Regions from separate parts of the Arthrobacter sp. D3-16 genome, predicted to be linked through region 2. Evidence: riboswitches for the same ligand, from Rfam matches in the RefSeq annotation. Region 2 holds a riboswitch; the other holds the start of a gene.
What was found. Region 2 has a riboswitch for glycine ahead of gcvP (aminomethyl-transferring glycine dehydrogenase). Riboswitches for the same ligand answer to the same signal wherever they lie in the genome.
Positions count from the first base shown of each region.

Region 1 (15,308 bases), 230 kb from region 2:
CGGCGCTGTTTCGTCTTTCCGGCACCGTTATCCGGCATAACGGGCGGGTCCAGAAACGGCACCGGAACGGTTAAGGACGGTGGCAAAACGGCCCCGGATTTACAGCGGCGTGATGCATATTCGGGCTTCCTCACAGTTGCGCGCCGAAGCGGCCACAACCCTCGTTTCGGCAGTGCTGTGCTCCTACGCTTGAGCTATCCAACCGTTCCTCCTCTGGATGGCACCCACAATGAAAAAACTCCTCATCTGGCTCACGGCGCTCTTAGTGGCCGTCGGGCTGGGAATCCTGGTTCCGGGGCCCGCCTCGGCAACCACATCGTATTGCGGGCTGGTCTGGGGCTCCATGACCAAGACTGACAACAGCCCGAGCACCGCATCCATCACCAACGTCCGCACCGGGCAGCACTACTGCTTTGACCGGATGGTGGTGGACCTCAATGGCCCGGCAGCGGGCTACACCGTGCGTTATGTACCCCAGATAGTCCAGGACGGCTCCGGGTTTACGGTCCCTGTCCGGGGAAACGCCCGGCTGCAGGTTACCGTCAAGGCACCTTCCTATGACGGCAACGGCAACGCCACGTACAACCCCGCAAACAAGGCGGAACTGTCCAACGTCTCCGGCCACCAGACCTTCCGCCAGGTGGTCTACGCCGGAAGCTTTGAGGGTCAGACCAACTTCGGTGTGGGCGTCCGTGCCCGCCTTCCGTTCCGGGTGTTCACCCTCGACGGCCCGGGATCCGGTTCACGGCTGATTGTGGACGTGGCGCACTTCTGGTGATCCAACTGAAAAGGTGCCGCACCCCGATGATCCGGGGTGCGGCACCTTTTTGTGTGCACTGCTGCTCAGGACCTACTCCGGAACAATAAGGGCGGGAGTGTCCCGTTTGAGGGTTTCGCCGCGGAAGAACCCGGGACGCAGCCGGGACATCACCAGCATGAACACCGCGCCAAGTGCCAGGATGCCTACCCCAAGGACGAAGACCAGCCCCACGCCGAACACCTCGGAGCCGCTGCCGAACTCGGGGGCAAGACTGTCCACGGCGGTCTGGCCGAACACCACGAACAGGCCCACGCCGCCCAGTACCGGGCAGAGGAACCGCAGCAGGAAGTTGCGGAAGCTGCTGAACACGCTGTTGCGGAAGTACCAGGCGCAGGCCAGGGCGGTCAGCCCGTAGTAGAAGCAGATCATCAGGCCCAAGGCCAGGATGGTGTCGTTGAGGACATTCTCGCTGACTACATGCATCACGGCGTAGAACCCCGCGGACATGATGCCGGCTGCAATGGTGGCGAAGCCCGGCGTCGCAAACTTCTTGCTGACCCGGCTGAACGGCTCCGGCAGGGCACCGTAGTGTCCCATCGCCAGGAGGCTGCGGGACGGTGACATAAACGTGGACTGCAGCGAGGCAGCGGAGCTGGAGAGCACCGCCAGGGACATCAGGATGGCGAAGGGACCCATGATGGGGGAGGCCAGCGCCGTGAAGATGTTTTCGTGGATTTCGGTGTTGTTCAGGCCGTTGCCGGTGTCTCCGACGCCGGCGAACATCATCGTGGCGATGCTCACCAGGAGGTAGATGGCCAGGACGATGACGGCCGTCAGCGTGCCGGCCAGGCCGGAGGTCTTCTTCCCGTTCGCGGTTTCCTCGTTCACGGTGAGGCAGACATCCCAGCCCCAGTACACAAAAATCGAGAGGGAGATGCCCGCGGCGATCTGGCCGAAGGTCTCGATCCTGGTGACGTCGAACCATTCCCAGCTGAACGGGATGGCCGTTTCGGAGCTGGACCAGTTGGCGAACGCCATGGCCACGAACAGGCCAAGGACCAGCAGCTGGAACCCCACCAGGCCGTACTGCACCAGCTTGGTGGTATGCAGTCCGCGGTAGCTGACCCAGACGGCCAGCGCAACAAACACGAGGCAAGTCAGCACGTTAAGGGCTTTGTTGGCTGCCAGGTCTGCCAGTTCAGGCGTCCCGGTGAGCTGCGAGAGGAACAGGTAGAAGAAGTCAACGGCGACGCCGGCCAGGTTGGACAATACGATGATATTTGCCGCGAGGAGCCCCCAGCCGCCCATCCACCCGACCCAGGGGCCAAATGCCTTGGTCACCCACGTGAAGGTGGTGCCGCTGTCCGGGGAGTCGGCGTTGAGTTCCCGGTAGGCGAGCGAGACCAGGATCATGGGGATGAACCCGATGAGGAAGATGACCGGCAGCTGGAGTCCGGCCTCGTTGACGGTGGGGCCCAGTGCGCTGGTCAGCGTATAGGCCGGTGCGATGGTGGAGATGCCAAGGACGACGACGGCGAGAAGTCCCAGCTGCCCGCCCTTCAGGCCCTTTGGGGTTATTCCGTGGGCAGTACCGGGAGCATGCCCGCCGGCGGCGGGAGTGCCGGTTCGGATGGTTTCTGTCATGACACCACTTTCTGGGAAGCAGCAGGCTGCTGTTGGGTGATGCAGTGGATACCCCCGCCGCGGGCAAACAGCTCACGTGCGTCAATGGCGACGATACGCCGCCCGGGGTAGGCCTCGGCCAAGATCTGCAGGGCCTTGTCGTCCTGGGGGTCGTTGAAGCTGCAGGCGATCACTCCGCCGTTGACCGCCACGTGGTTGATGTAGCTGTAGTCCACGAAGCCTTCCTCATCCCGGAGTGTTTCGGGCGCGGGGACTTCGATGATGTTCCAATGGCGGCCGGCGGCGTCCGTGGTGCCGCGCAGGAAGTCGATAATTTCCCGGCAGACCTCGAAGTCCGGATGCTCGGGATTCTCCTGGGAATGGACCAGCAGCGTACCGGGCGAGGGGATGGCGGCCACGATGTCCACGTGGCCGCGGGTGCCGAAACGCTCCAAATCCCGGGTGAGGCCGCGAGGCAGCCACACCACATGGGTGGCACCGATCGTGCGCGCCAGCTCCAGCTCCACGTCGGCCCGGCTGATGCCGGGATTGCGCCCCGGATCCAGCTGGACTGTTTCCGTAACGAGGACAGTTCCCTGGCCGTCCACCTGGATGCCGCCACCCTCGTTCACCAGCGCCGAGACGATGTGCTGTGCCCCTGACCGGCCGGCCACCTCTCCGGCGACCAGTGCATCTTTGTCCCACTGCGCCCAGTCCTGTCCGCCCCAGCCGTTGAACACCCAATCCACCGCGCCAAGGTTTCCCTCGCCATTTAAGACAAAAGTGGGGCCGATGTCGCGCATCCACGCATCATTCAACGGGGCTGCAAGTAGCTCAATGTCGGGGGAGAGGTAGGCAGCGGCCGTTTCGACGTCGTCGGGATCCACCACCATGGTGACCGGCTGGAATTCGACGGCGGCGTTCGCCACCGCAGCCCAGGTGGACCTGGCCGCGTGGGCAGCCTCGGCCGACTCGCCAAGGGTGTAGCCGCCGGCGGGAAACGCCATCCAGAGCCGCTCCTGCGGGGCTGTTTCGGCAGGCATCCGCCACTGCTCGGCCTGCATCAGGGCCCCTGCGTCCTGCTGCGCCACGGGGGCGGTCACGAGCACACCTCCGCGAACCCGCGCTCGCCGCCGATGGATTCATTCGGGCGGACGGGCTCGGTGAGGCGGCCGTAGGTGTCCGGGCGCCGCGTTGCCAGGAAGGGGAACAGGGTCAGCCAGTCCTTCCGCTGGTCCAGGTCCAGGTCGGCCACGAGGACGGCGGACGCGTCGCGGGGTGCCTGGGCAAGGATCCGCCCGTAGGGGTCGGAGATGAAGGACGAACCGTAGAAGTTCAGGGTGCCTTCGCTGCCCCAGCGGTTGGGCGCGATCATAAACAGCCCGTTGGCGATGCCGTTCCCTACAATTACCTGCTGCCAGAGCGGCTGGGTGTCAAAATCGGGGTGGTCCGGTTCGGAGCCGATGGCCGTGGGGTAGACCAGGATTTCGGCACCGCCCAGCGAGTACAGCCGGGCCACTTCAGGAAACCATTCGTCCCAGCAGGTGGGCATACCCAGGCGGGCACCGGCGAGTTCGGCAGGGGCATGCACCTCGTAGGCGTCAGCCGCTGCCGGGCCCTGGCGGAAGAACTTGTCCTCGTAGTACCCGGCGGTGACGGGGATGTGGAGTTTGTGGGTCCGCGCCAGGAGTTCGCCCTCCGGCGAGACCAGGATGGCCGTGTTCAAGCCCAGCCCGTCGTCCTGTCCGTCAGGGTCTTCGGCCCGCTGGTACAGCGACGCGTGGACCGATACCCCTTGGCGGCGGGCAGCCTCTGCGGCGAAGCGGAAGGTTGGCCCCGTTAGCAGGTCTTCGGCGATGTCCGAGGGCCGGGGACGGGTTGTCCCCTCTGCAGGGTCGTTGTGCGGCAGCGTGTCCGCCGGATAACGCGAAAGCGTCAGCTCCGGCAGGAAAACCACAGAGGCTCCCAATGCAGCGGCCTGGCTGATGCCCTCGTTGAGTTCGGCCTCGACAGCGGCGCTGTCGGCTTGCCACCGGTGCTGGACCACGCCAACGCGCAGGGCCTTCCGGCTGGACGGCGATGTCCGGGCCAAGGAGGCGGGTGCGTCGAGGCAGGAAATTTCAATCATGTTTGCTACTCCAGTGAGACGATGGTCACTAAATGAATGACGTTCATTTAGTATGCGGTTCCATCCGTCCCGATGCAAGGGGAAATATGAATCGCGTTCGTTTATGTCGGAAAAAAGGAATTAGTAAGCTCACTGAGAAATTTCCCGGCGGTACCGTCTCTGCCCGTGCGGGGCTGATAGCGTCGGGATTACTGGACCAATCGAGGAGGACGCATGAAAGCTTCACCGACACTGACCAACAACCTGCAGGCTGTGCTGACAGACCTGATCGAGCTGCACCTCCAGGGCAAGCAGGCCCACTGGAACATCGTGGGAACGAACTTCCGTGACCTGCACCTGCAGTTGGACGAAATCATTGACGCCGCCCGCCAGTTTGCCGACGATACCGCCGAGCGGATGCGCGCGCTGCACGCCCTTCCGGACGGACGCAGCTCCACTGTGGCAGAGTCCACCAGTCTCGCTCCGTTTCCTGAAGGCCTGATCAGTACCAAGGACGCCATCGAGCGGATTGTCGCAGCCCTGGAAGCTGCCGTGGGCACCATGCGCAAGGTCCATGACGAAGTAGACGAGGAAGACCCCACGTCGGCTGACCTGCTCCACGAGTTCATCGCCAAGTTCGAGCAGTTCGCCTGGATGGTGAACGCCGAAACCATGAAGCCGACGGCGAGCGTCACGGCGCCTGACGCTTAGCCAGCAGGGCATCACGCACGGCCTTTCAGCGCCCGGCCCGGACACGAAGTCCGGAGCCGGGCGCTGTTTTTATGCCTGCCCGCGCGAGCCCCTATGCAGTCTGCGCCCCTACTGCGCCTTGGGCACCTTTCGGAGCACGACGGCGGCCAGGACTGCCGCCGTCGCCATCAGCACCAGCCCGATCGCCGCGGTGACGTGCACGCCGGAGTCGAAAGCGGAGCCAGCGGCATGGCGGACGGCGTCCGCCAAGGGTGCCGGCAGCCCGGCTGCAAGTTCCATGGCCCCGGCCAGGGTTTCGCTGGCATGCGCACTGCCCTGGCCTGCGGCCTCGACCGCCGCGGCAGGAAGCTGCAGGTTCTGCTGGTAGGAGGCGGTCAGGATGGAGCCCAGGACGGCAGTTCCCAGCAGGGCGCCCACCTCATAGCCTGTCTCCGAGATCGCGGAGGCCGCCCCCGATTTTTCCGCCGGGACGCTGCCAAGGATGAGGTCATTGGAGATGGTTTCGGCCGTTCCCACGCCCAGGGCCAGGACCAGCAGGGCAGCGAGCAGCAGTGCCGGCCCGTCGGCGTGGCTGCCGAACGTCACCATGCTGTAGCCTGCGGCGCTCATGGCCAAACCGGCGCCCACCACGAAACCCGGCCGGACCTTCCGCACTACCGGCACCACCGCAAGGCCCGCCACAACGGTTGCCACCAGCGCCGGAATCATTGCCATTCCCGCAGCGGAAGGCGACATGCCCTCAAGGAGCTGGAGGTGCTGCGCCAGGAAGAGGATGAAGCCGTTGAAGGAGAACAGGGCCAGGACGTTTGCCGTGATGGCCATGCTGAACACCCGGTTGCGGAACAGGGACATGTCCAGCAGCGGGCTCTTCAGCCGCTGCTGCCGCCGGACAAAAGTGGCGCCCATTGCCAGGCCGAAAGCCAGGCTGCCCAGGGCCAGCGGTCCGGCACCTTCGGTGGCGAACTCCTTGATGCCGTAGACCACCGGAACCATGGTGAGCAGCGAGAGCAGGATGCTCGGCGCATCCACCCGACCAGGTGTTGGGTCCTTGGACTCCGGGATGAAGGCGGGTCCGAAGGCCAGCAGGGGCAGCATGATGGGCACGGCCACCAGGAGTACTGCTCCCCACCAGAACTGCTCAACGAGCCACCCGCCAAAAATTGGGCCCAGGGCGGCACCGCCGGAAAACCCGGCCGCCCAGATGGCAATGGCCAGCCGCCGGCGGTTGGGATCAACAAAAATGTTGCGGATCAGGGAGAGCGTTGAGGGCATCAGCATGGCGCCGAAGAAACCCAGGGACGCGCGGCCGGCAATCAGCCAGCCGGCGCTGGGAGCGAAGGCTGTTACTGCTGACACGGCTGCAAAGCCAATGCTGCCGATGATCAGGAGCCGGCGGCGTCCAATCCGGTCGCCCAGGCTCCCCATGGCCACGAGTAATCCTGCCAGCACCAGCGGATAGGCATCCACAATCCACAGCAGCTCCACCCCCGAGGTGCCCAGTGCGCCCGCGATGGCGGGCAGCGCGAAGGTCAGGGCGGTATTGTCCACGGCCACGAGGAGGACCGGGAACATCAGCAGCCCGAGTGCAAGCCAGTCGCGCCACGTGCCCCGTGCGGGATCCGGGACGGTCGGGGCAGTGCGGGTACGTGCTTGCTGGGAGGCGGCGGACGGTGTCATGAGATAACTGTACCGTCCGGACGGTATAGTTAAGAAATTGTCTGCCGGAGATGCATGATGGGAGGCATGCCCCGAAAACCCGTAGCGCGAGATGCAGTCCTCGATGCCTTTGAAGAGCTCCTGATCGATGTGGGAGAGAGGGCCGCCACGCTGGATGCGGTGGCAAAGCGGGCCGGTGTGTCCAAGGGCGGCCTGCTGTACCACTTCCCCAACAAGGAAGCGCTGATCACCGCAACCTTGGAGCGGTTGGACCGCCTGGCAGGAGAAGACCTCGCCGCCATGGCCGCCGCGCCCGAGGGGGCCGCGGCCTACTTCATCCGGTCATCCCTCTGGTCCGATACCCCGATGGACCGTTCTTTTGTCGCCGTGACGCGGCTCGCCGAGGTGGCCCACGAGGATGCCCGCCGCCGCTTCGCAGTCATCCAGCAGCAATGGCTGGACCTGATCGGCAAGGACGTGGGAGCGGCGATGGCAAAGGCCGTCCTGTATATGGGGGACGGGCTGTACTTCAACGCCATGTGGGAGAGCGGGCCGTCCGGAAACGCCGGCGACAGGCAGGCGGAGGTCGAAGAACTCCTGGCCGCCGTCGAGAGGCTGAGGGGCTAGCCGGTATTTGCTCCTGAGCCCGCGGCATAGGAGAATTAGTGCATGTGTGGGCCGTAAACGGCCACCAGGAAAACCCAAATGAATAGCCTTTGATCTGCGGCGGGAGAGTTCTGCCAGAAGGTACAAGCAGGCGCCGTAGGAGCAATACCTCCCCAGGAATCTCACAGGCCCATGTACCGCCGCGGCGAGGCAACTCTGGAAAGTAGCAGGCTGTCCGCCTGGCATCCGGTTCCCCCGGATACCCGGACTGCTGTGCTCACCGACGGTGCAAGCGGGGCCAGCGGATGCAGGCAACGCGGAAACTCTCAGGTCCAATACAGAGCGGGGAGGAACCCGAATCGATGCGGCGTACCCTGATGCCGCCTTAGCTATGGAGTTCCCCGTGACTGTATCTCCGGCCCCCGCCTCTCCGGCTATTGCCGCCCCGGCTGCTGCCACCTTCGTTGACCGGCATATCGGCGCCCGCCGCGAGGCCGACGTGGACACGATGCTCAAGGCAGTGGGCTACGACACCGTGGACGCACTGGTGGATACCGCCGTCCCCAAGGACATCCGCCAGGACTCCGCGCTGGAACTGACGGCCGCGCTGAGCGAGGTGGAGGCGCTCGCCGAGCTCCGCAAACTTGCCGGCAAAAACAAGACGGCCGTGCAGATGATCGGCCAGGGCTACTACGACACCTTCACGCCGCCGGTGATCCGGCGCAATATCCTCGAGGGTCCGGCCTGGTACACCGCGTACACCCCGTACCAGCCCGAGATTTCCCAGGGCCGGCTCGAGGCGCTGCTGAACTTCCAGACCATGGTCCAGGACCTGGTGGGCCTGCCCATCGCCAACGCCTCGTTGCTTGATGAAGCCACGGCGGTGGCCGAGGCCGTGCTGATGATGCGCCGGGCGAACAAAAACAAAGAGGTGCGCGACGGCAAGACAGTGCTGGACGCCGATTGCCTGCCGCAGACCATCGCCATCGTGAGGGGCCGCGCCGAGGCACTCGGCTTCGAGGTTGAGGTGGCGGACCTCTCCACAGGATTGCCCGACGGCGCCATCAACGGGGTGGTCCTGCAGCAGCCCGGGGCTTCCGGCCGGGTGTTTGACCACAGCGCGGTGATCGCCGACGCCAAGGAGCGCGGCGCCCTGGTAACCGTTGCGGCCGACCTGCTCGCGCTGACCCTCATCACGCCTCCGGGTGAGCAGGGCGCGGACATCGCCGTCGGCTCGGCACAGCGCTTCGGCGTCCCGCTGTTCTATGGCGGCCCGCACGCCGCCTACATGGCAGTGCAGAAAGGCCTGGAGCGCTCCATGCCCGGCAGGCTGGTGGGAGTTTCCAAAGACTCGGCAGGAACTCCGGCCTACCGCCTTGCCCTGCAGACCCGTGAGCAGCACATCCGCCGCGAGAAGGCCACCTCCAACATCTGCACGGCGCAGGCCCTGCTGGCCATCGTGGCCTCGATGTACGCCGTCTACCACGGACCCGAGGGGCTGAAGGCGATTGCGCAGTCCGCACACGCTCATGCCAGGACCCTGGCCGCTTCGCTCAAGGCCGCCGGCCTTGAGGTAGTGCACACCAGCTTCTTCGACACCGTCACGGTCTCCGTTCCCGGCAAGGCGGCGGGCATCATCGCCGCAGCAGAGGCCAAGGGCATCAACCTGCGCAGCATCGACGCGGACACGCTGGGCTTCTCCACTGATGAAACCACAACCCCGGAAATTGTCGACGGCGTCCTGGCCGCCTTTGGCGCCGGGCTGGCTGAGGTGACGGACGGGTTCGGCCTGGATGCCGCCGTCGAGCGCTCCTCCGACTTCCTGCAGCACCCGGTGTTCAACACCCACCGCTCCGAGACCCAGCTGCTGCGCTACATCCGCCGTCTCTCCGACCGGGACCTGGCGCTGGACCGCACCATGATCCCGCTGGGTTCCTGCACCATGAAGCTGAACGCCACGGCCGAGATGGAAGCCATCTCCTGGCCCGAGTTCGCCTCGATCCACCCGTTCGCTCCGGACTCCCAAACTGAAGGCTGGCGGGAACTGATCGCGGACCTGGAAGCGCAGCTGACCGAGATCACCGGGTACGACCAGGTGTCCATCCAGCCCAACGCCGGTTCCCAGGGCGAGCTCGCCGGCCTGCTGGCGATCCGCGGCTACCACCACTCGCGCGGTGACCAGCAGCGCAACGTCTGCCTGATCCCGGCGTCGGCGCACGGCACCAACGCCGCCTCGGCTGTCCTCGCCGGCATGAAGGTGGTTGTGGTGGCCACCGCCGCCGACGGCACCATTGACCACGCCGACCTGTACGCCAAGATCGAGGCCAACAAGGACGCGCTGTCCTGCATCATGATCACCTACCCGTCAACGCACGGGGTGTACGACGCCGACGTGCGGGAAGTCTGCGATGCCATCCACGCCGCCGGCGGCCAGGTCTACATTGACGGCGCCAACCTGAACGCCCTCGTCGGGTTGGCACAGCCCGGCCAGTTCGGCGGCGACGTCTCGCACCTGAACCTGCACAAGACCTTCTGCATCCCGCACGGCGGCGGCGGCCCCGGCGTCGGACCGGTGGCTGCGAAGGCGCACCTCGCGCCCTTTATGCCCGGCAACGCTGCCACCTGGACCGAAGGCAACGACGTCCCCATCTCCGCCTCCAAGTACGGTTCCGCCGGCGTGCTCCCCATCTCCTGGGCGTACGTGAAGCTCATGGGCGGCCAGGGCCTGACGGAGGCCACGAAGTCCGCCCTGCTCGCTGCCAACTACATCGCTGCCCGCCTGAACGACTTCTTTCCGGTCCTGTACACCGGAGAAGGCGGGCTGGTGGCCCACGAGTGCATCCTGGACCTGCGCGAGGTCACGGCCAGGACCGGTGTCACCGCCGAGGATGTGGCCAAGCGCCTTATCGACTACGGCTTCCACGCCCCCACCCTGGCCTTCCCCGTTGCGGGCACCCTGATGGTGGAGCCCACGGAATCCGAGGACCTCGGCGAGATCGACCGCTTCATTGAGGCCATGATTTCCATCCGCGCAGAAATCGACCAGGTGGCGCAGGGTGACTTCACCGTTGCTGACAGCCCGCTGCGCAACGCTCCCCACACCGCCGCGGCTGCCATCAGCAGTGACTGGGACCGCGCCTACCCGCGCGAGCAGGCCGTGTTCCCGGTGAAGTCCTTGAAGCAGGACAAGTACTTCCCGCCGGTGGGCCGCATCGACGGCGCGGCCGGCGACCGGAACCTGATCTGCTCCTGCCCGCCGCTTTCCGAGTTCGAGAACTAAGGCCGGCGCCATGACCGAAAAGTACACAGCCCTCTACGACGAGCACAAGAAACTGGGCGCATCCTTCACCGACTTCGGCGGCTGGCAGATGCCCCTGAAGTACAGCTCCGAACTGGCGGAGCACCACGCGGTGCGCAACGCCGCAGGCCTCTTTGACCTCTCCCACATGGGCGAGGTCTGGGTTACCGGAGCGGACGCCGCCGCGTTCCTGGACTACGCCCTGGTGGGAAAGATTTCCGCCATGCCCGTGGGAAAGGCAAAGTACTCGCTGATCTGTGACGAGGACGGCGGCATCATCGACGACCTCATCACGTACCGACGCACTGCAGGTGAGGGCACCTCAGGAGGCGGCAGCGACGCTTTCCTGGTGGTCCCCAACGCAGGCAACGCCGGGGTTGTTGCCACTGCCCTTGCCGAGCGGGCTGCCGGCTTCGACGTCAGCGTCGAAGACGCTTCCGCCACCACCTCGCTGATCGCCGTCCAGGGCCCCAATGCGCAGGAGCTGCTGCTGCGCCTGGTCCCGGCCGCTCAGCATGAACTCGTGACGGAGCTGAAGTACTACGCCGCCGTGGTGGTTCCCGTCCTGGTGGGCGGCGCCGGACGGGACCTCCTGCTCGCCCGCACCGGCTACACCGGCGAGGACGGGTTTGAAATTTTTGTGTCCAACGACGACGCCGCTGGCCTTTGGCAGGCACTCGTCGCCATCGCGGATGAAGGGGAGCTGACTCCCGCCGGCCTCGCCTCCCGCGATTCGCTCCGTCTCGAAGCAGGCATGCCGCTGTACGGCAATGAGCTGTCCCTGCAGGGGGACCCCTTCGCCGCAAGCCTGGGACCCGTCGTCGCGCTTTCCAAGGAAGGCGACTTCGTGGGCAAGGCCGCGCTGGCCGCCAAAAAGGAAGCCGGGGTTGGCAGAACGTCCGGCCGCAGGCTGGTCGGCCTCAAGGGCCTGGGCCGCCGCGCCGGCCGCGCCCACTACCCGGTGCTCAAGGACGGCAACGTCGTTGGCGAAGTCACCTCCGGCCAGCCAAGCCCCACCCTGGGCTACCCGATCGCCCTGGCCTACGTCGACGTCGACTTCACCGAAGTCGGCACCGCCCTGGAGGTTGATCTCCGCGGCAAGGCAGAGCCGTTCGAAGTAGTCGACCTGCCGTTCTACAAACGCACCAGGTAGCTCCGCTGGCCCGACCAGAACTTAGTTAGGAACACGCGCATGGCTGTTGGTGTCTTTGATCTTTTTTCCATCGGAATCGGGCCTTCAAGTTCGCATACTGTGGGGCCGATGCGGGCGGCCGCCGTATTCGCGGAGGAGCTGAAATCCTCCGGCGCCCTGGACCGTGTGGCATCGCTGCGGGTGGACCTCTACGGGTCGCTCGCGGCGACGGGCCATGGCCACGGCACCATGACTGCGATCCTGCTGGGGCTGGAGGGGTTTCATCCGGAGTTGATCCTGCCGGACGAGGTGGAGGAACGCCTGGCCGCGATCGCGGAGACTGGAATCCTGCAGCTGGCCGGTGCGGTGCCCCTGCCGTATGGGGTGAAGGACATGGTGCTGCGGCCGCTGACCATCCTGCCGCGGCATACCAACGGCATGACGTTCACCATCTTTGATGCGGAGGACGAGATCCTCCACACCGCCACGTTCTTTTCCGTGGGCGGTGGGTTCATCGTCCGCGAGGGCGAGGAGGATGCCGCGCAGCAGGAGCTGGAGGAGTCCAAGAAGGAACTGCCGTTGCCTTTCCGGACGGCTGCAGAGCTGCTGGGGCGCTGCCAGTCCAAGGGGCTGTCGATTGGCGACATCATGCTGGTCAACGAGAAGGCGTCCCGCTCCGAGGAAGAAATCCGGAAGGGACTGCTGCACATCTGGTCCGTCATGGAGGAATGTGTGCAGACGAGCCTCAAGCGTGAGGGCGTGCTGCCGGGCGGGCTGAAGGTCCGCCGTCGTGCCCCTGACTGGTACGACCGGCTCAAGAAGGAAAGTTCCCGGCCTGACAGTGAAGGCCAGGATGAGGACTTCCACGACCCGAAGTATTGGCAGGAGTGGGTTAACTTGATCGCCCTTGCTGTGAATGAGGAGAACGCGTCCGGCGGGCGGGTGGTCACCGCGCCCACGAACGGGGCTGCCGGGATCATCCCTGCGGTGCTGTATTACGCGCTGCATTTCGCGCCGGGGATGGAGAACGCCAGCCAGGAGGACCGCGACGACGTGGTGGTGAAGTTCCTGCTCGCTGCCGGCGCCGTCGGGGTGCTGTACAAGGAGCAGGCGTCCATTTCGGGGGCTGAGGTGGGCTGCCAGGGTGAGGTGGGGTCGGCGTCGTCGATGGCTGCCGCCGGCCTGGCCGAGGTGATGGGCGGGACCCCGGCGCAGGTGGAGAACGCCGCGGAGATCGCGATGGAGCACAACCTGGGCCTGACCTGTGATCCGATCGGCGGGCTGGTGCAGGTGCCCTGCATCGAACGCAACGCGATCGCTGCAGCGAAGGCCATCAACGCCGCGAAGATGGCGCTCTGGGGTGACGGCTCGCACCGGGTCTCCCTCGATGAGGTCATTGTGACCATGCGCGAGACCGGCAAGGACATGAGCTCCAAATACAAGGAAACGGCGATGGGCGGCCTCGCCGTCAACGTCGCCGTCTGCTGACGGTGACTGGCCCCGCCGACGTGACGTGCGCCGTCAGTTATGGATGGCAGCCCACCCGTTGAGCGTGGCTGCGAACACGAGCCAGGTGATGTACGGCAGCAGGAGCAGCCCGGCGGTCCGGCTGATGGGTCCGAAGTACAGCACTGTCACCGAGACGGCGGCGATGAGGGCGAGGATGATGACCAGCGCCAACCACAGCGCAGCCGACCCAATGGCTGGATAAAGACCGAAAAATACCGGGGTCCAGGCCAGGTTCAGCGCCAGCTGGGCTGCGTAGGCAGCCAGGGCGCGCCTGCTGCCTGGTGACTGTTTCCGCCATACCAGCCAGGCTGCAACCGCCATCGCCGTGTACAGGATGGTCCAGACAGGCCCGAAGACAGTGTTGGGCGGTGACCACGGGGCCTTGTCCGCGGCGGTGTACCACCCGTCCACGTTGCCCGCGGTGGCAAGGGCACCCAGCCCGGCGACGAGGAAGGACGTGGCAAGGAACACCAGCAAGGCCACGATCTGCCTGCCAAGCCCCGGCCGTTCAACAGGTCTGTCCTGCTGGGGCCTCAACTGTTCGGGATGCGGCTGCATGCTTCAACCCTCGCCACAACGCATTCCCGAGTCAAGGCAGCGGGGTTTTGGCATCTCCGGCAGCGCCGGCAGGAGGGCTTCGGCCCGCCGCGCTGGAAAGCCCCCGCCCCGCCAGGCTTTAGACTTGAGGTTGCATGTCCGCACGCAGCCACGAGTACAGAACCGCGCACAACCCCTGATTGGACACGGCCCCCTTGCGAGAATTCACCGCACGTTTTGCCACAGCCGAGGAAATTGAAAACTGGGACAAGCACGTCACGGCCAACCCGAACGGCGGCAACATGCTGCAGTCCGCGGCATACGCGTCGGTAAAGAACGGCACTGGCTGGAAGGTCATGTTCCTGGTGCTGGAAAGCTCCGGCACCGCCAGCTACAACCTGGTGCTTGAAAAGAAGTTCCCGGTGCTTGGCAGGCTCTGGTACCTCATCAAGGGCCCCGACCTCGCCGACGCCAGGGACCTGAAGCCGGCCCTTCAAGCCTGCGCGGACTTTGCCCGTGCCAGGAAGCTCAACGTCTTCACCATCAAGATCGAACCGGACATCGTGGACGCGGCCGATGCCCAGGCGCAGCTGGCTGAGGCCGGCCTGGTCAGGGCCCCCAATATCCAGTCCAACGACTCCACCGCCCTGCTGGACATCTCGGCACCGGAGGAAGAGGTCTTCAAGGCCATCTCTTCCCGGGCACGCAACGCCATCCGACGCGCGGAGCGGGAAGGCTGCGAAGTGCTCCGGAAGGAACACGGCCCGGAAACCTACCGCGCACTCTACGATCTGATGGCGGACACCGTCAGCGCCAAGGGTTCCATGCCCCTGCGCAGCTATGAGTACTACGCCGCGTTCTGGGACGAGTTCTGCAACCGCGGACAGGGCAACTTCTTCTTCGTTTACGAGGACGGCAAACCCAGCGTTGGTGCGTTCGTGATCAACTACGGAGCCAAAGCCACCTACAAGGACGGCGGTTCCACCCAGAACCGCAAGCAGTACGGCGACTCGCACCTGGTCCAGTGGGCAGCCATCCGCCGCATGCAGGAATTGGGTTGCACCGAGTACGACTTCTGCGGCACGCCGCCCTCCGCCCGGATCAAGGACAAGAGCCACAACCTGTACGGCATGGGCATGTTCAAGACCAGCTTCACCAAAACGGTCACTGATTTCGTAGGGTGCCACGACTACGTCCTGGCTCCCCTCAAGCACCGCTTGTGGGTCAAAGGCGCCGAAAGGGTCTTCCGCCGGATCGAAACAGCCCGGACCGGCCAGCAGTTCTACTGACCTGAAACGCCCGGACCAGCCCCTGCACCGGCTGGCCGGACCCCTGCCCGTCATTGCCCTGCGCCTGCCACTGCCAGGAC
Region 1 covers NZ_CP096437.1:3,272,442-3,287,749, reverse strand. The annotation lists gene M1D32_RS15355 (AMIN-like domain-containing (lipo)protein) at 230-778, shown strand; gene M1D32_RS15350 (APC family permease) at 851-2,404, opposite strand; gene M1D32_RS15345 (agmatine deiminase family protein) at 2,401-3,426, opposite strand; gene M1D32_RS15340 (nitrilase-related carbon-nitrogen hydrolase) at 3,483-4,511, opposite strand; gene M1D32_RS15335 (Dps family protein) at 4,725-5,201, shown strand; gene M1D32_RS15330 (MFS transporter) at 5,310-6,878, opposite strand; gene M1D32_RS15325 (TetR/AcrR family transcriptional regulator) at 6,945-7,484, shown strand; glycine riboswitch at 7,575-7,673, shown strand; gene gcvP (aminomethyl-transferring glycine dehydrogenase) at 7,855-10,743, shown strand; gene gcvT (glycine cleavage system aminomethyltransferase GcvT) at 10,754-11,914, shown strand; gene M1D32_RS15310 (L-serine ammonia-lyase) at 11,954-13,381, shown strand; gene M1D32_RS15305 (TspO/MBR family protein) at 13,415-13,960, opposite strand; gene M1D32_RS15300 (lipid II:glycine glycyltransferase FemX) at 14,155-15,228, shown strand.
Region 1: another riboswitch for glycine. It lies ahead of gcvP (aminomethyl-transferring glycine dehydrogenase); the one in region 2 lies ahead of gcvP (aminomethyl-transferring glycine dehydrogenase).

Region 2 (15,308 bases):
CCTCGGCTCCGCCCGGCGCGTGGTGGAGGCCGACCGGCTGGTCCGCGACGGCCACTTCCTCGGGTGGGAACCGGAACTCCTGCTGGGCCGAGACGTCTCCGGCACCGTGCTGGGCCTGGCCGGGTTCGGAAGGATTGCCCGTGCAACGGCCCGCCGTGCCCTTGGATTTGGGATGGAGGTGGTCTTCTCGCCGCGGCCGCCAGGGGAGCGTTCTGTCAGCGATGAGGAGCTGGGTGAGTTCGCCGGCAAGGTGCGGCAGGTTCCTTGGGCTGGACTCGTGGAGCAGAGCGACTTCCTGTCACTCCACGTTCCGCTGAATGACCAGACCCGGCATCTGGTGGACGCGGATGTTCTGGCAGCGATGAAGCCGGACTCCATCCTCATCAACACTGCCCGCGGGCCGGTGGTGGATGAGGTTGCCCTCGTGGCGGCCCTCCGCACAGGGGTTATTGCCGGTGCCGGGCTGGACGTGTTCGAGGACGAGCCGCAGCTCGCGCCCGGGCTGGCGGAACTTCCCAACACAGTGCTGCTGCCGCACGTCGGCAGTGCCACCGTGCGGGTCCGAAGCGAAATGGCAAGGCTCAGCGCACTGAACGCCATCGCCATCGCCGAGGGCCGGCTGCCGCTCCACCCGGTCAACCAGCTCGTGCCGGCATGACCATTCTTGTAGCCCCGGACAGTTTCAAGGGGACCTACTCCGCGGCCGAGGTTGCCGCTGCCATTGCCGCAGGCATCGAGGAGGGAGGATTCCGGGCTATCGAACTGCCTGTCGCCGACGGCGGCGAGGGAACCTTCGATGCGCTCTGCAAAAGCCTGCGAGCCTCGCCGGTGACTGTCGACGTCGTTAATTCCTGGGGCGAGCCGCTTCAGGCGGTCCTGGGGCTGGCTGCCGACGGTACCGCCGTCGTCGAGGTTGCCCAGGCGAGCGGCCTTACCGCCGGCCGCAACACCCCGGCTGACGCCATGTCGGCCAGCACGTACGGGACGGGGCTCCTTATTGCGGCCGCCGTCAGCCACGGCGCCACGCACGTCCTGGTGGCGGCCGGCGGTTCTGCCACTACCGACGGCGGAGCCGGTGCTGTTCAGGCCATTTCCGAAAGGGGCGGTCTTCGGGGTGCCCGTATCACTGTCCTGTCCGACGTCACCACCAGCTTTCTGGATGCTGCCCGCGTCTTCGGACCCCAAAAGGGAGCAGATTCAGCCGTGGTCAAGCTGCTGGAAGAACGGCTGGAGCAGCTGGCCACGTTATATCCGCGCAACCCGACGGGCGTGCCGCGAACGGGTGCAGCCGGAGGCTTATCGGGTGGATTGTGGGCCCACTTTGGCGCCGGTTTGATGTCCGGGGCGGACGCTGTGCTGGACGCTGCCGGCTTTGATGGATACCTGGAAACGGCCACCGCCGTAGTGGTGGGGGAGGGGCGGCTGGATTCGCAGACCGGGGAAGGGAAAATCATCTCCGCGATCCTTGAACGGGTGCGGAATACCGGCCGCCCGATTCCCTTAGTTGCCGTTGTAGGATCCGTAGCTGACGATTTGGGACACTACGCGCAGAACTTCGCCGAAATCCTCGTAGCCACCGATGCTGCTGCAATGCGGGCGGCCGGAAAGGCTATCGCGGCGCGGTAGAGCCCCTTAATTTCCTGGCGGGACTTAGGATTCGCCAGGAAACCGGCCGCCGATCAGTCGTGTCATGTGCTCCGCCGTGGTGAGCAGGGGCTCCACCCACGCTTCGCAGATTTCCAGGGGCATCCGCAGGGTGGGACCGCTGATGGTGACAGCGCCTACCAAAGCCGCCGCGGAGTCAAAGACCGGGGCTGAAAGACCCGAAGCCCCGTCTTCACGCTCGCCCACCGTAATGGCAAACCCATCCCTGCGGGTCTGCTTGACGGCAACAGCGAGCTCCTCAGAGGTGGTGATGGTGGACTCCGTGATCTGGGTCAGAGGATCACGGAGGACTGCGTCCATCAACTCCGGATCCCAGGCCAACAAAACGCGCCCGGCCGAACCGGCATGAAGCGGTGCGACTTTGCCCAGGTGCATTTCGCGTCGAAGGGCATGCCGGGTTTCCGCCATAGCCACACATACGCGGTAATGCTGTTCCGACTTGAAGAAGCACGTCGTTTCGCCTGTAGTGTCGCGCAGGGTCTTGAGCAGAGGGCTCAAGATGTCCACAACTTCCATCCCGCGGGTTGCCGGGGCCGCCCAATAGGCCATCCGCATCCCGATGCGGTAGGCATCCTCCTCGCGGTCAAGGAATCCCTGGGATGTCAGGTTGGTGACCAGCCGCTGGACCGTCGACGTGGGCAGTCCCGTGTGCTCGCGGATATCACTCAGTGATAGAACCGGCCTGGCGAGTGAGAACGCGTCGAGGATCGATGTGATCTTGCCCAGGACAAGGAGCGGGTTGCCGCTGGAATTCGCTGAAGCATCGGACGCCATGGAACTCACGCTAGACGCTGCCCGCAGCTGAATCCACTCGCCCCTCCCAGCGGCCTTGGGGGAGAGTGCTCGCTGCCCAGCGGAACCGGACGACGGCGGGAGCTTCCCGCCGTCGGCCGCTTCCCTTTGCTGTGGGTCTTGTCGCCTGCCCTTACGGGCTGAGGTCCCAGTGGACCTGGATTGCCTCTGCGATGGGGCCGGTGGCGACATCCACCCGGAAGGCGACGGGCGCGGTCCCTGTCTCCTCAATGACGGCATCACGGTATACCCGGCCACACCTGGGGCACAGGGTATGAAGGTCCTCGTCCTCTGGCCAGGCAGCCAGGCCTTTGGGGACAGGGGATTCCGCATAAACAGGCATGCCCTCTGAATTCGCCTGAATCAAACCGTCCTGGCTGACGGTGTTGCCGCAAACGCAGGTGATAGTGGTGACGTCATGACCCACCACGTCGGCGGTTTCAGCGGCCACGATGACCTCCCGGATGCTGGAAGGGAGCTGTTGATATCAGCTTATGCCCGCTGGTCGGCACGGTGCCAAGGCCTACCCAACTTCCGCCGTTTCCATTGCCTGACTTGTAGTGCGGGGTCCAGTATTAAGGCTGTCGGGACGGCTGGGGCCTACTGAATCGCCCACCGCCTGAGGATCAAGGATTCGACATGAATAATGGTTCCCTTTTCCCGAACCGACGTACGCTGCTGAAGACGGCCGGAATTGGGATGGCCGGTGCAGCCACTTTCCCCCTCCTGTCCGCTCCCGCCGGCACAGCTGCGCAGCCTGCGCCGTCGGCACCAGGATCGCTGCTCCCTGCCCCGCCCGGACAGGTTGAACCACTGCTGGACCGGGCGAAAGTGAACAATGCCCTGGCAAGGCTTGACGAGTTCATCCAGGACGCCATGGAAAGTACCGGACTTCCGGGCATGGCCGTGGCCGTGGTGTACCGGGACGAAGTGCTGTACTCCAAAGGCTTCGGGGTCCGGGAAGTCGGGAAACCCGAGCAGATCACTCCTGACACTGTGTTCCAGGTGGCGTCCGTCTCCAAGCCCCTGGCCTCCACCGTGGTGGCAGGGGTAGTGGGACAAAAGGTCGTCAAATGGACGGACCCCGTTGTCAAACACAACAAGAGGTTCGCGTTCAACGATGACTACGTCACGCGGAATGCAACCTTCGCTGACCTGATGTCTCACCGCAGTGGACTGCGGACGAGTTCGGGAGATCTGCTGGAAGACCTCGGGTTTGATCGTGCCTATATCCTCAGTCACCTCAACCAGCAGCCACTCGATACCTTCCGGGCGAGTTACAACTACAGCAATTTCGGTTTCACCGAGGCTGGCCAGGCCGCAGCGGACGCGATGAAGACCGCCTGGGAGGATCTGGCCGAGGAGATCCTGTTCCGCAAACTTGGCATGTCCGCATCCAGTTACCGCCACTCAGACTATGAGGGAGCCAAAAACAAGGCCACGCTCCATGTGCCGCTCGACAACCAGGAGTGGGCAGCGAAATACCGCCGCGACCCTGACGCCGAGGCTCCGGCCGGCGGCGCGAGTTCATCCGTGCGGGACCTCGCCCAGTGGCTCCGGCTGCAGCTGGGCAACGGCACCTACGAGGGCAAGCCGGTTATCGATTCCGCTGCCCTCCAAACAACCCACGTTCCCCATGCCTTCTCCGGTCCGGCGTCGGCTCCTGCTGCCCGCTCCCGCTTCTACGGGCTGGGCTGGAACGTCTCCTACGACGACCAGGCCCGCGTCCAGCTGGGACACTCAGGGGCATTCAACCTCGGCGCAGCCACCGCCGTGTCGATGCTTCCCGGTGAGCAACTGGCCATTGTGGCCCTGACCAACGGCCGCCCGCAAGGGATTCCTGAAGCAATCAACGCTGACTTTATGGACACAGCCCAGCACGGGCGGCCCACCGTGGACTGGCTGACCTTTATCTCTGGCATCTTCAAGCAACAGGACGAGGCCGGCAAGCCTGAGGTGGACTACACCAAGATTCCCTCCAACCCGTCTCCTGCGAGCCCAAACAGTGCTTACACAGGCACCTATGACAACTCCTACTATGGCCCGTTGGTGGTCTTCGAAAAGGGCGGGAAATTGGCCATGAGAATGGGGCCGGCGGGCAGTCCCACCACTTTCCCGCTCACCCATTTCGACGGCGATACATTCAGCTTCGAGAGCATCGGAGAGAACGGCAACGGTTTGGCCGGTGCAATTTTTGCAAAGGCAAACGGCGGCTCCTCACCCAGCGTCGCCTTGGACTTCTACAACAGGACGGGGCTGGGGACCTTTACCCGGTGATCTTGGCTGAGATCACCGGGGCTCGGCAAGGCGTCAGAACCTTCCGGGGATCGCCTGTAACGCCCCAATAACGCGCTGTGGCTAATTTCGAGAAGCTGTGTTCACTCACCTGATGGAAAGAAGGATTTCCAATGTCAGACCGCAAATTGTTGAACCCCAAAGACCTTCATGCGGCGCCGGGATTCACGCACGTTGTCACCGCCCCTGCCGCAAAACTGGCGTTTTTGTCGGGCCAGGTCGCGCTTGATGCCAACTTCACCATCGTCGGCGGCGACGACCTTGGTGAGCAGACAAAGGCTGCCATGCGCAACATCAAGACAGCCCTGGACAGCATCGGGGCTTCGTGGGAGGACGTCTACCGACGGACTATCTACACCCTGCAGCCCACGCAGTACGAAATAATCACCGCAGCTATCGAGGAAGTTCAGGGGTCTTCGGAACATCCCGCCCAGACGATCCTGGGCGTCACAGGCCTCGCAATCGACGGCCTGCTCATCGAAATCGAGACGACGGTGGTCCTGCCCGGATAGTTGCCTTCCGATCCGCGTGCAGTCGTAAGGAGCTAATATCATCAGCCGGCGCACCACCTGGGCGTTGAAGGTTACACCCGTGCCTGCAAATCCTCATTGTGGTGACTGCCCAACGGGTCCACCATGATGCTATGGATGCTGAAACAACCCGACCGCTGGACCTGACCCTTCCCCAAGCCTTCCTGCTTTTGGCCACAAACGACCAGAACGGCAAACCTGAAGTGCCGCTGTTCGCACTTAGGACAACGGTGGCAGGGGCAATATTGGCCGAGCTGGACCTGCTCGGCGCGATCGAGCTGCAGGGGAAGCGCGTCAGGGCCACGGGCACGGCCCCGGTAACGGACTACCAGCACGAGCTGGAACTCATCCGCAGCAAATCCCGGCCCCACACTCCCAAGTGGTGGGTGTCGGTGCTGGAGAGCCGCGCCGAAGTGCTGCGTGTCTACGACGGGCTGGTGTCGCTGGGCATCGTGGAGCATGTCGGTGAAAAGCACCTGGGCCGGTTCCGGGCCGTGCGGTTCCCGGAGAAGGACCATGCTCCCGAGGCGGCGCTGCTGAAGAGGATCGAGGCCGCGCTCAGCGGTGCACCGTCCAACCTCGAGGTGCCGGATACCACGCCAACCGGGGACAGGGCAACTGGTGCGGGGACCACGGATGGCGGGGCAACCGCGTCGGTGGCGCCTGGCCCCAACCTGCCCGGCGCCAAGCCCGTTCCCAAGGCATCCGATGCCAGGACCATCGTGCTGATCGCACTGCTTCAGGCGTCCGGACTGCTCCCGAAGCTCTTCCCGGAGGCAGACAGAATCCGGGCAAGCGAGCTGTCGAAAGACTATTGGCCGTCGCGCGCGGTCGAGGACGAGCTTCGCATGGTCAGGCTGGCTGAGGAAGAAGCGGCAAATCTTTGAGCCTGCCTGGGCTGTCGCCGGAACGTAATTGGCAAGGCTGCCATGAAAAAGCGACAGTGCAAATTTGCTGCTTTTCCAGCCTTTCTTGCGATCGTTGACAGAAGAAGACCAATAGAGGCTCTTCTGTCATGAAGCTCAAAAGGAGATAACCGTACTCGTCAAACTCCTTGGCCTCGCTTCGAGGCTGCCAAATCGCCGCTGGACCAGGTTTTTTGAGGACTGGCATAAAAAATAAAAGTAGGTATGGTATCGGGTAACGCAAAGCATAGAAAGGCGTGATTCCGATGTCAGGAAAATCCCCGAAAAGCAGCGCCGCTAAAAAAGCCGGCAAGTCGATCCTCGAAAAAAGGGCCGACAAAAGAGCCAAAAACGAAAACAGCGGAATTAACTTCGTAAAGCCGCGCAAAAACCAGCGCTAAACATGCCAGCGGGCAGCCGAAGCGGGACTCCTAGCCCAGTCGGCTGCCCGCGCCACCCCGCGGCGCCTAGACCTCGCTTTTCAGCAACAAGGACACCAGCATGAACACTTCCGTCAAGGCCTTAGTGGTCCCTGCCCGCCTTGCCCACGCTGTCCACATCAGAACCGTTGAGCTGGACCTTCCAGCACTACAGCGGGTGGTCGCAGGGGAGGTAGGCCGCATCGCCAGCACCGACTGGCATGCCTACCTGGACAGTGAGGGGATCAGGTACGCCGAGAACCTTCGCGCCGAAGTCCTCATCCGTGAAGCGGGCATCGATTTCGATGAGACCATCCACGGAACCGCCATGTTTCTGGGCCACACAAACCTCGGCGAAGAGACCGACGCTCCCCGCCACCTCATCAGGCTGGCCGAGCAGCTATTCGATATGCCATTGGCCGCTTAGCAGCAGCGGTGAGCAGGGCGCGATGGAGGGCCCTGGCAAAAGCAACGGGCGGCGGCGGGAAGTCCCGCCGTCGCCCGTTGCTTTCCGCTGCTACGCCTCGATGGTCACACCGCGCCAGAACGCGATGCGGTCCTCGATCTGCTTGGCGCGTGCCTTGGGCTCCGGGTAGTACCAGGCCGCGTCCACATTCAGCTTTCCGTCCACTTCCAGCGAGTGGTAGCCGGCCTTACCCTTCCAGGGGCAGACCGAATAGAGGTCACTGTCCCTGAGGTAGCCCGCATTCACTGCATCCCGCGGGAAGTAATGGTTGCCCTCCACCACCACGGTATCGGTGGATTCGGCGATGACTTTTCCGTTCCAGATAGCCCTGACCATGTGGTTCCGTTCTGTTGGGTTCCGCCGCAATGCCGCTCGTAGGTATCCCAACGGCATGGTGTGCGCGCTTGTTCCCGGGAGGGGGCGGGGTAACGATCAGCTGCACCACTAGACTCGCCTGCATGGGGGAAAACACCACACCTGACGCAGCCAAAACGCCAAGACCTGCCCGCTTCCGCGGAGCTGTCCTGCCGATAGCGGCCCTCGCCGTAGTGCTGGTGGGGTGCTTCGTCGCGTGGAGCAACAGCCAAAATGTCAGCTTTGGCTGGTTCGCCTACGCGCCGCTGAGCAACGAGCCCTTCAGCGGAAGCGGCTTGGCCTTCGTTACGCCAGGGGCGCAGGCAGGCCTGGCAATCGCCGTCGTCGGTTTGCTCGTCCTGGCATTCTGGGCCGGGTACCGGATCGGCACAAAAGCCGGCCCCAGGAAGCCCTGACCCGCAGTTCGGTGAGTGCGCGACGCCGGCACCTCCCGCCGTCGTAAGCCCGCCTGAAAATGCCCCCCGTTTTGCATCCCGCCCAGCAACCCGGTATGGTGTGAGCCGTGTCACCCACCAGTGGCACGTGCTTATGATCTGCGGCGGGAGAGTCCTGCCGGTACGTTCAGCAGGCGCCGTAGGAGCAAATCCTCCCCAGGAATCTCTCAGGCCCACGTACCGCCGCGGCAAGGCAACTCTGGAAAGCAGTCCGGGCAACCGGGCTCACCGACGGTGCAAGTGGCGCCCCGCTGAACAGCAGGGCAACGCAAAACTCTCAGGTCCAATACAGAGCGGGGAGGAACCCGAATCAACGTGGTGTCTCGGCACCACCTGAATTATGGAGTTCCTCTCATGACGGTTCCGTCGTCCCCCACCACCTTCGCAGACCGCCATATCGGCGCGCGCCGCCAGTCCGACATCGACACCATGCTCAAGGCCGTCGGCTACGACAGTGTCGATGGCCTCGTCGACAGTGCGGTCCCCGATTCCATCCGCCAGGACAAGCCCCTCACCCTCGAGAGTGCCCTCAGCGAAGTCGAGGTCCTCGCCGAGCTCCGCAAGCTTGCCGGCAAAAACAAGATGGCCGTTCAGATGATCGGCCAGGGCTACTACGACACCGTGACCCCGCCGGTGATCCGCCGCAACATCCTTGAAGCCCCCGCCTGGTACACCGCCTACACCCCGTACCAGCCGGAAATTTCCCAGGGCCGGCTCGAGGCACTCCTGAACTTCCAGACCATGGTCCAGGATCTCACTGCCCTCCCGGTGGCCAACGCCTCTCTCCTGGACGAAGCCACCGCCGTCGCCGAAGCCGTGCTGCTGATGCGCCGCGCCAACAAATCCAAGACTTCCAAGGACGGCAAGACCGTCCTCGACGCCGACCTCCTCCCGCAGACCATCGCCATCGTGCTGGGCCGCGCGGAGGCCCTCGGCTTCGAGGTGGAGATCGCCGACCTCACCAACGGACTGCCCGACGGCGACATCAACGGCGTCGTTCTCCAGCAGCCCGGCGTCTCCGGCCGGGTCTGGGACCAGTCCGCCGTCATCGCGGAGGCCAAGGACCGCGGCGCCCTGGTCACCGTCGCCGCCGACCTCCTGGCCCTCACCCTCATCACTCCGCCGGGCGAGCAGGGCGCGGACATCGCCGTCGGCTCCACCCAGCGCTTTGGCGTGCCGTTGTTCTTTGGGGGACCGCACGCCGCGTACATGGCCGTCCGCCAGGGCATGGAACGCACCCTTCCCGGCCGCATCGTGGGCGTTTCCAAGGACGACGCCGGTGTCCCCGCCTACCGCCTGGCCCTGCAGACCCGCGAGCAGCACATCCGCCGCGAGAAGGCCACCTCCAACATCTGCACCGCACAGGCACTGCTCGCCATCGTCTCGTCTTTCTATGCCGTGTACCACGGTCCCGACGGCCTTAAGGCGATCGCCGAGACCGTCCACAACAACACCCGCGCCCTGGCCACCACGCTGAAGATCGCCGGCCGTGAACTGGTATCCGACACCTTCTTCGACACCCTCACCGTCCGCGTGCCCGGCAAGGCTGCCAAGGTGATCACTGCAGCCGAAGCCCGCGGCATCAACCTGCGCCTCATCGATGCGGACACAGTTGGCGTGTCAGTCGATGAGACCACGACGCCGGAGGTCCTCTCGGCGGTTGTCGTCGCCTTTGGTGCCGGTCCCGTTGTGGAAGCTTCCGGCTTCGAGCTGCCCGCGTCGGTGCTGCGCACCTCCACCTACCTGCAGCACCCGGTGTTCAACACCCACCGCTCCGAGACCCAGCTGCTGCGCTACATCCGCCGCCTCTCGGACCGGGACCTGGCGCTGGACCGCACCATGATCCCGCTGGGTTCCTGCACCATGAAGCTGAACGCCACGGCCGAGATGGAAGCCATCTCCTGGCCCGAGTTCGCCTCGATCCACCCCTTTGCTCCGGATTCCCAGACAGCCGGTTGGCGCGAACTCATTGCCGGCCTGGAAGCTGATCTCGCGGAGATAACCGGGTACGACCAGGTGTCCATCCAGCCCAACGCCGGTTCCCAGGGCGAGCTTGCCGGCCTGCTGGCGATCCGCGGCTACCACCACTCCCGCGGCGACCAGCAGCGCAACGTCTGCCTCATTCCTGCTTCGGCGCATGGCACCAACGCCGCCTCCGCCGTCCTCGCCGGCATGAAGGTTGTAGTTGTGGCCACCGCCGCTGACGGCACCATCGACCACGCCGACCTGCAGGCCAAGATCGAGGCCCACAAGGACGTCCTCTCGGCCATCATGATCACCTACCCGTCAACGCACGGGGTGTACGACTCGGATGTGCGCGAGGTGTGCGATGCCGTCCACGCCGCCGGCGGCCAGGTGTACGTTGACGGCGCGAACCTCAACGCTTTGGTGGGCTTGGCGCAGCCGGGCAAGTTCGGCGGCGACGTTTCGCACCTGAACCTGCACAAGACCTTCTGCATCCCGCACGGCGGCGGCGGACCCGGCGTCGGACCTGTTGCTGCCAAGGCGCACCTCGCGCCGTTTATGCCGGGTGACGCCAACAAGGCCGCCCACGAAGCCGGTCACGGGGTGGCGATTTCCGCTTCGCGCTTCGGTTCGGCCGGCGTGCTGCCGATTTCCTGGGCGTATGTGAAGCTGATGGGCGGCCAGGGCCTGACCGAAGCCACCAAGTCCGCGCTGCTGGCTGCGAACTACGTTGCCGCGCGGCTCGATGAGCACTTCCCGGTTCTTTACACGGGGGAGAGCGGCCTGGTGGCGCACGAGTGCATCCTTGACCTGCGCGACCTGACGGCCAGGACCGGCATCACCGCCGAGGATGTGGCCAAGCGCCTCATCGACTTCGGCTTCCACGCCCCCACACTGTCCTTCCCGGTGGCGGGCACGCTGATGGTGGAGCCCACGGAGTCCGAGGACCTCGCGGAGATCGACCGCTTCATTGAAGCCATGATCACCATCCGCCAGGAAATCGACCAGGTGGCCAATGGCGACTTCTCCGTGGAGAAGTCCCCGCTGCGCAACGCACCCCACACGGCAGCCGCCGTCGTCTCGTCTGACTGGAACCGTTCCTACCCGCGTGAGCAGGCCGCCTTCCCCGTGTCTTCGCTGCGGCAGGACAAGTACTTCCCGCCCGTGGGCCGTATTGACGGCGCGGCAGGGGACCGCAACCTGGTCTGCTCCTGCCCGCCACTTTCCGAGTTCGAGAACTAAGGATCAGCAATGACTGAGAATTACACCGCGCTTGAGAACTACACAGCGCTGTATGAGCAGCACAAAATTGCCGGCGCCTCGTTCACCGACTTCGGCGGCTGGCAGATGCCCCTGAAGTACAGCTCCGAACTGGCCGAGCACCACGCGGTGCGCCAGAGCGCCGGCCTGTTCGACCTCTCCCACATGGGCGAAGTCTGGGTCACCGGCCCGGACGCCGGCGCTTTCCTGGACTACGCCTTGGCCGGCAAGCTGTCCGCGGTGGCGGTGGGCAAGGCGAAATACTCGCTGATCTGCCAGGAAGACGGCGGCATCATCGACGACCTCATCACCTACCGCCTTCCCGCGGCTGCGGATGGGACAGCCAAATACTTGGTGGTCCCCAACGCCGGCAACGCTGCGGTAGTTGCGGCCGCACTGGCCGAGCGGGCTGCCTCCTTCGACGTGACCGTGAACGATGTCTCCGCCGAGACGTCCCTGATCGCTGTGCAGGGACCGAACGCCGAGGCCATCCTGCTCCAGCTCATCCCGGCTGAACAGCACTCCCTAGTGACCGGACTCAAGTACTACGCGGCCGTTGAAGTAGGGATTACCGTCAACGGCACTGTCCAGGAACTGCTGCTCGCCCGCACCGGGTACACCGGCGAGGACGGCTTCGAGGTCTACATCCCAAACGAGGACGCCGCTGGCCTGTGGGACGCCCTGCTCGAAGTTGGCGCGGGCCACGGCCTCATCCCCGCCGGGCTGGCATGCCGCGACTCGCTCCGCCTGGAAGCCGGCATGCCCCTCTACGGCAACGAGCTTTCCCGCGAGGTCAACCCGTATGCGGCAGGCCTGGGCCCGGTTGTTTCGCTCACGAAGGAGTCGGACTTCATCGGCAAGGCCGTGCTGGCGGAGCTCAAGGCGTTGGGCGCCGGCTCCACCTCCGGCCGCAAGCTGGTGGGCCTCAAGGGCCTCGGCCGCCGCGCCGGACGCAGCTACTACCCGGTCCTCAAGGACGGAAAAGTCGTTGGTGAGGTGACCTCCGGCCAGCCGAGCCCCACTCTGGGTTACCCGATCGCCCTGGCCTATGTCGACGTCGAACACTCAGCACCCGGCACCGCCCTGGACATCGACCTCCGCGGCAAGGCAGAACCCTTCGAAGTAGTAGCGCTGCCGTTCTACAAGCGCCAAAAGTAACCAAAACGTCACCCTGCACTTTTCATAGTGCTGGGCCCACGCCGTCAGGGTTCCCTGGCCGAGCTTGCGAGGCTAGGGAGACGGTGGGGACTTTTTCAAACACGAACCTAAGGAAACACACATGGCAATAGTTGTTGCTGAACTGAAGTACTCCGCCGAGCACGAGTGGGTTGCCGCTGACGGATCCGGCCCCGCCAACATTGGTATCTCGGCCGTCGCCGCCGAGGCACTGGGCGACATCGTGTACGTGGACCTGCCGGAGGTTGGCTCCACGGTCACCGCGGGGGAGACCTGCGGCGAGGTTGAATCCACCAAGTCCGTCTCGGACCTCTACGCACCGGTCACGGGCGAGGTCGTGGAGATCAACGACGAAGTGGTCTCCGATCCCGCCCTGATCAACAACGATCCCTACGGCGCCGGCTGGCTGTTCAAGGTGGCCGTCACGGAAGAAGGCCCCCTGATGTCCGCCGAAGAGTACGCGGCAGCTAACGGCGGCGAGCTGTGAGCGGCGCGGGCATGACCACAACAGCAGCCTTCGAGCAGGTCGTCTCCCCGTCCCTGGACGCCGACCTGTCCACTCTGGACCCCGAAATCGCCGGGAAGATCGACGACGAACTCACCCGCCAGCGCGACGGCCTGGAGATGATCGCCTCCGAAAACCACACCGCCGTCGCCGTAATGCAGGCGCAGGGTTCGGTGCTGACGAACAAGTACGCCGAGGGCTACCCGGGCAAGCGCTACTACGGCGGCTGCGAGCACGTGGACGTCGTCGAGCAGCTCGCCATCGACCGCATCAAGGCACTGTTCGGCGCGGACTTCGCGAACGTGCAGCCGCACTCCGGCGCGCAGGCCAACGCCTCGGTGATGCACGCGCTGATCAAGCCCGGCGACACCATTATGGGCCTGAACCTGGCCCACGGCGGCCACCTCACGCACGGCATGAAGATCAACTACTCTGGCAAGCTCTACAACGTGGTCCCGTACGGCGTCCGCGAGGACACCCACACCGTGGACATGGCCGAGGTGGAGCGCCTGGCGCAGGAGACCAAGCCCGCGCTGATTGTTGCCGGCTGGTCCGCCTACGCCCGTCAGCTGGACTTCGCCGAGTTCCGCCGGATCGCGGACTCCGTGGGCGCCTACCTCATGGTGGACATGGCGCACTTCGCCGGCCTGGTGGCCGCCGGCCTGCACCCGAACCCGGTGCCGTATGCGCACGTCACCACGTCCACCACGCACAAGACCCTCGCCGGTCCGCGCGGCGGCATCATCCTGAGCAACGACGCCGACATCGCCAAGAAGATCAACTCGGCTGTGTTTCCCGGCCAGCAGGGCGGCCCGCTGGAGCACGTCATTGCGGGCAAGGCCGTGGCGTTCAAGATCGCTGCATCCGCCGAGTTCAAGGAGCGCCAGCAGCGCGTCCTCGCCGGTGCCCGGATCCTGGCCGAGCGTCTCATCCAGCCCGACGTCACCGCCAAGGGCATCAGCGTGATCTCCGGCGGCACCGACGTGCATCTGGTCCTCGTTGACCTGCGCAACTGCGAGCTGAACGGGCAGCAGGCCGAGGACCGCCTCGCGGCCATCGACATCACGGTCAACCGCAACGCCGTCCCGTTCGATCCCCGCCCGCCGATGGTCACCTCCGGCCTCCGGATCGGCACGCCGGCGCTCGCCACGCGCGGCTTCGGTGAGGCTGCCTTCCGCGAGGTTGCAGACATCATCGCCGAAGCTTTGACGGCCGACGCCGACACGGACCTTTCGGAACTGCGGAACCGCGTCGAGACCCTCGCTAAAGCCCACCCCCTCTACCCGGGCGTCGCACCACTGTCGTGACCCCGGCTCCGCGGTCCCGTTGCCAATCTGACCACTTCTCCAGTTAGGAACCACACGCATGGCAGTCGGCGTATTTGATCTGTTTAGTATTGGGATCGGTCCTTCTTCCTCGCACACTGTGGGGCCGATGCGGGCTGCCGCTGTGTTTGCCGAGGAGCTCAAGGGCTCCGGCATGTTGGCTGAGGTGGCATCGCTCCGGGTGGACCTCTACGGGTCGCTCGCGGCGACGGGCCACGGCCACGGCACCATGACTGCGATCCTGCTGGGGCTGGAGGGGTTTCATCCGGAGTTGATCCTGCCGGACGAGGTGGAGGAACGCCTGGCCGCGATCGCGGAGACTGGAATCCTGCAGCTGGCCGGTGCGGTTCCCCTGCCGTATGGGGTGAAGGACATGGTGCTGCGGCCGCTGACCATCCTGCCGCGGCACACCAACGGTATGACGTTCACCGTTTCCGACGCCGATGGCAAGATCCTGCACACCGCGACCTTCTTCTCGGTGGGCGGCGGGTTCATCGTCCGCGAGGGCGAGGAGGACGCGGCGCAGCAGGAACTGGAGGAGTCCAAGAAGGAACTGCCCCTGCCCTTCCGGACGGCCGCGGAACTCCTGGAGCACTGCCGGACTACCGGCCTCGGCATCAGCGACGTGATGCGGGTCAACGAGGAAGACAGCCGCACTCCTGAAGAGATCCGCGAGGGCCTGCTTCATATCTACTCCGTGATGGAGGGCTGCGTGGCCACCAGCCTCAAACGCGAAGGTGTGCTGCCGGGCGGATTGAAGGTCCGCCGTCGTGCCCCTGACTGGTATGACCGGCTCAAGAAGGAAAGTTCCCGGCCTGACAGTGAAGGCCAGGATGAGGACTTCCACGACCCGAAGTATTGGCAGGAGTGGGTTAACTTGATCGCCCTTGCTGTGAATGAGGAGAACGCGTCCGGCGGGCGGGTGGTCACCGCGCCCACGAACGGGGCTGCCGGGATCATCCCGGCGGTGCTGTATTACGCGCTGCATTTCGCGCCGGGGATGGAGAACGCCAGCCAGGAGGACCGCGACGACGTGGTGGTGAAGTTCCTGCTCGCTGCCGGTGCCGTCGGGGTGCTGTACAAGGAGCAGGCGTCCATTTCGGGCGCTGAGGTGGGCTGCCAGGGTGAGGTGGGGTCGGCGTCGTCGATGGCCGCGGCGGGCCTGGCGGAGGTGATGGGTGGAACCCCGGCGCAGG
Region 2 covers NZ_CP096437.1:3,500,909-3,516,216, reverse strand. The annotation lists gene M1D32_RS16455 (2-hydroxyacid dehydrogenase) at 1-658, shown strand, start outside; gene M1D32_RS16450 (glycerate kinase) at 655-1,626, shown strand; gene M1D32_RS16445 (IclR family transcriptional regulator) at 1,651-2,439, opposite strand; gene M1D32_RS16440 (hypothetical protein) at 2,591-2,908, opposite strand; gene M1D32_RS16435 (serine hydrolase) at 3,097-4,734, shown strand; gene M1D32_RS16430 (RidA family protein) at 4,866-5,264, shown strand; gene M1D32_RS16425 (GOLPH3/VPS74 family protein) at 5,396-6,169, shown strand; gene M1D32_RS16420 (hypothetical protein) at 6,135-6,575, opposite strand; gene M1D32_RS16415 (DUF3846 domain-containing protein) at 6,689-7,033, shown strand; gene M1D32_RS16410 (DUF427 domain-containing protein) at 7,124-7,408, opposite strand; gene M1D32_RS16405 (hypothetical protein) at 7,531-7,842, shown strand; glycine riboswitch at 7,977-8,074, shown strand; glycine riboswitch at 8,076-8,183, shown strand; gene gcvP (aminomethyl-transferring glycine dehydrogenase) at 8,236-11,088, shown strand; gene gcvT (glycine cleavage system aminomethyltransferase GcvT) at 11,098-12,264, shown strand; gene gcvH (glycine cleavage system protein GcvH) at 12,386-12,769, shown strand; gene glyA (serine hydroxymethyltransferase) at 12,781-14,094, shown strand; gene M1D32_RS16380 (L-serine ammonia-lyase) at 14,153-15,308, shown strand, end outside.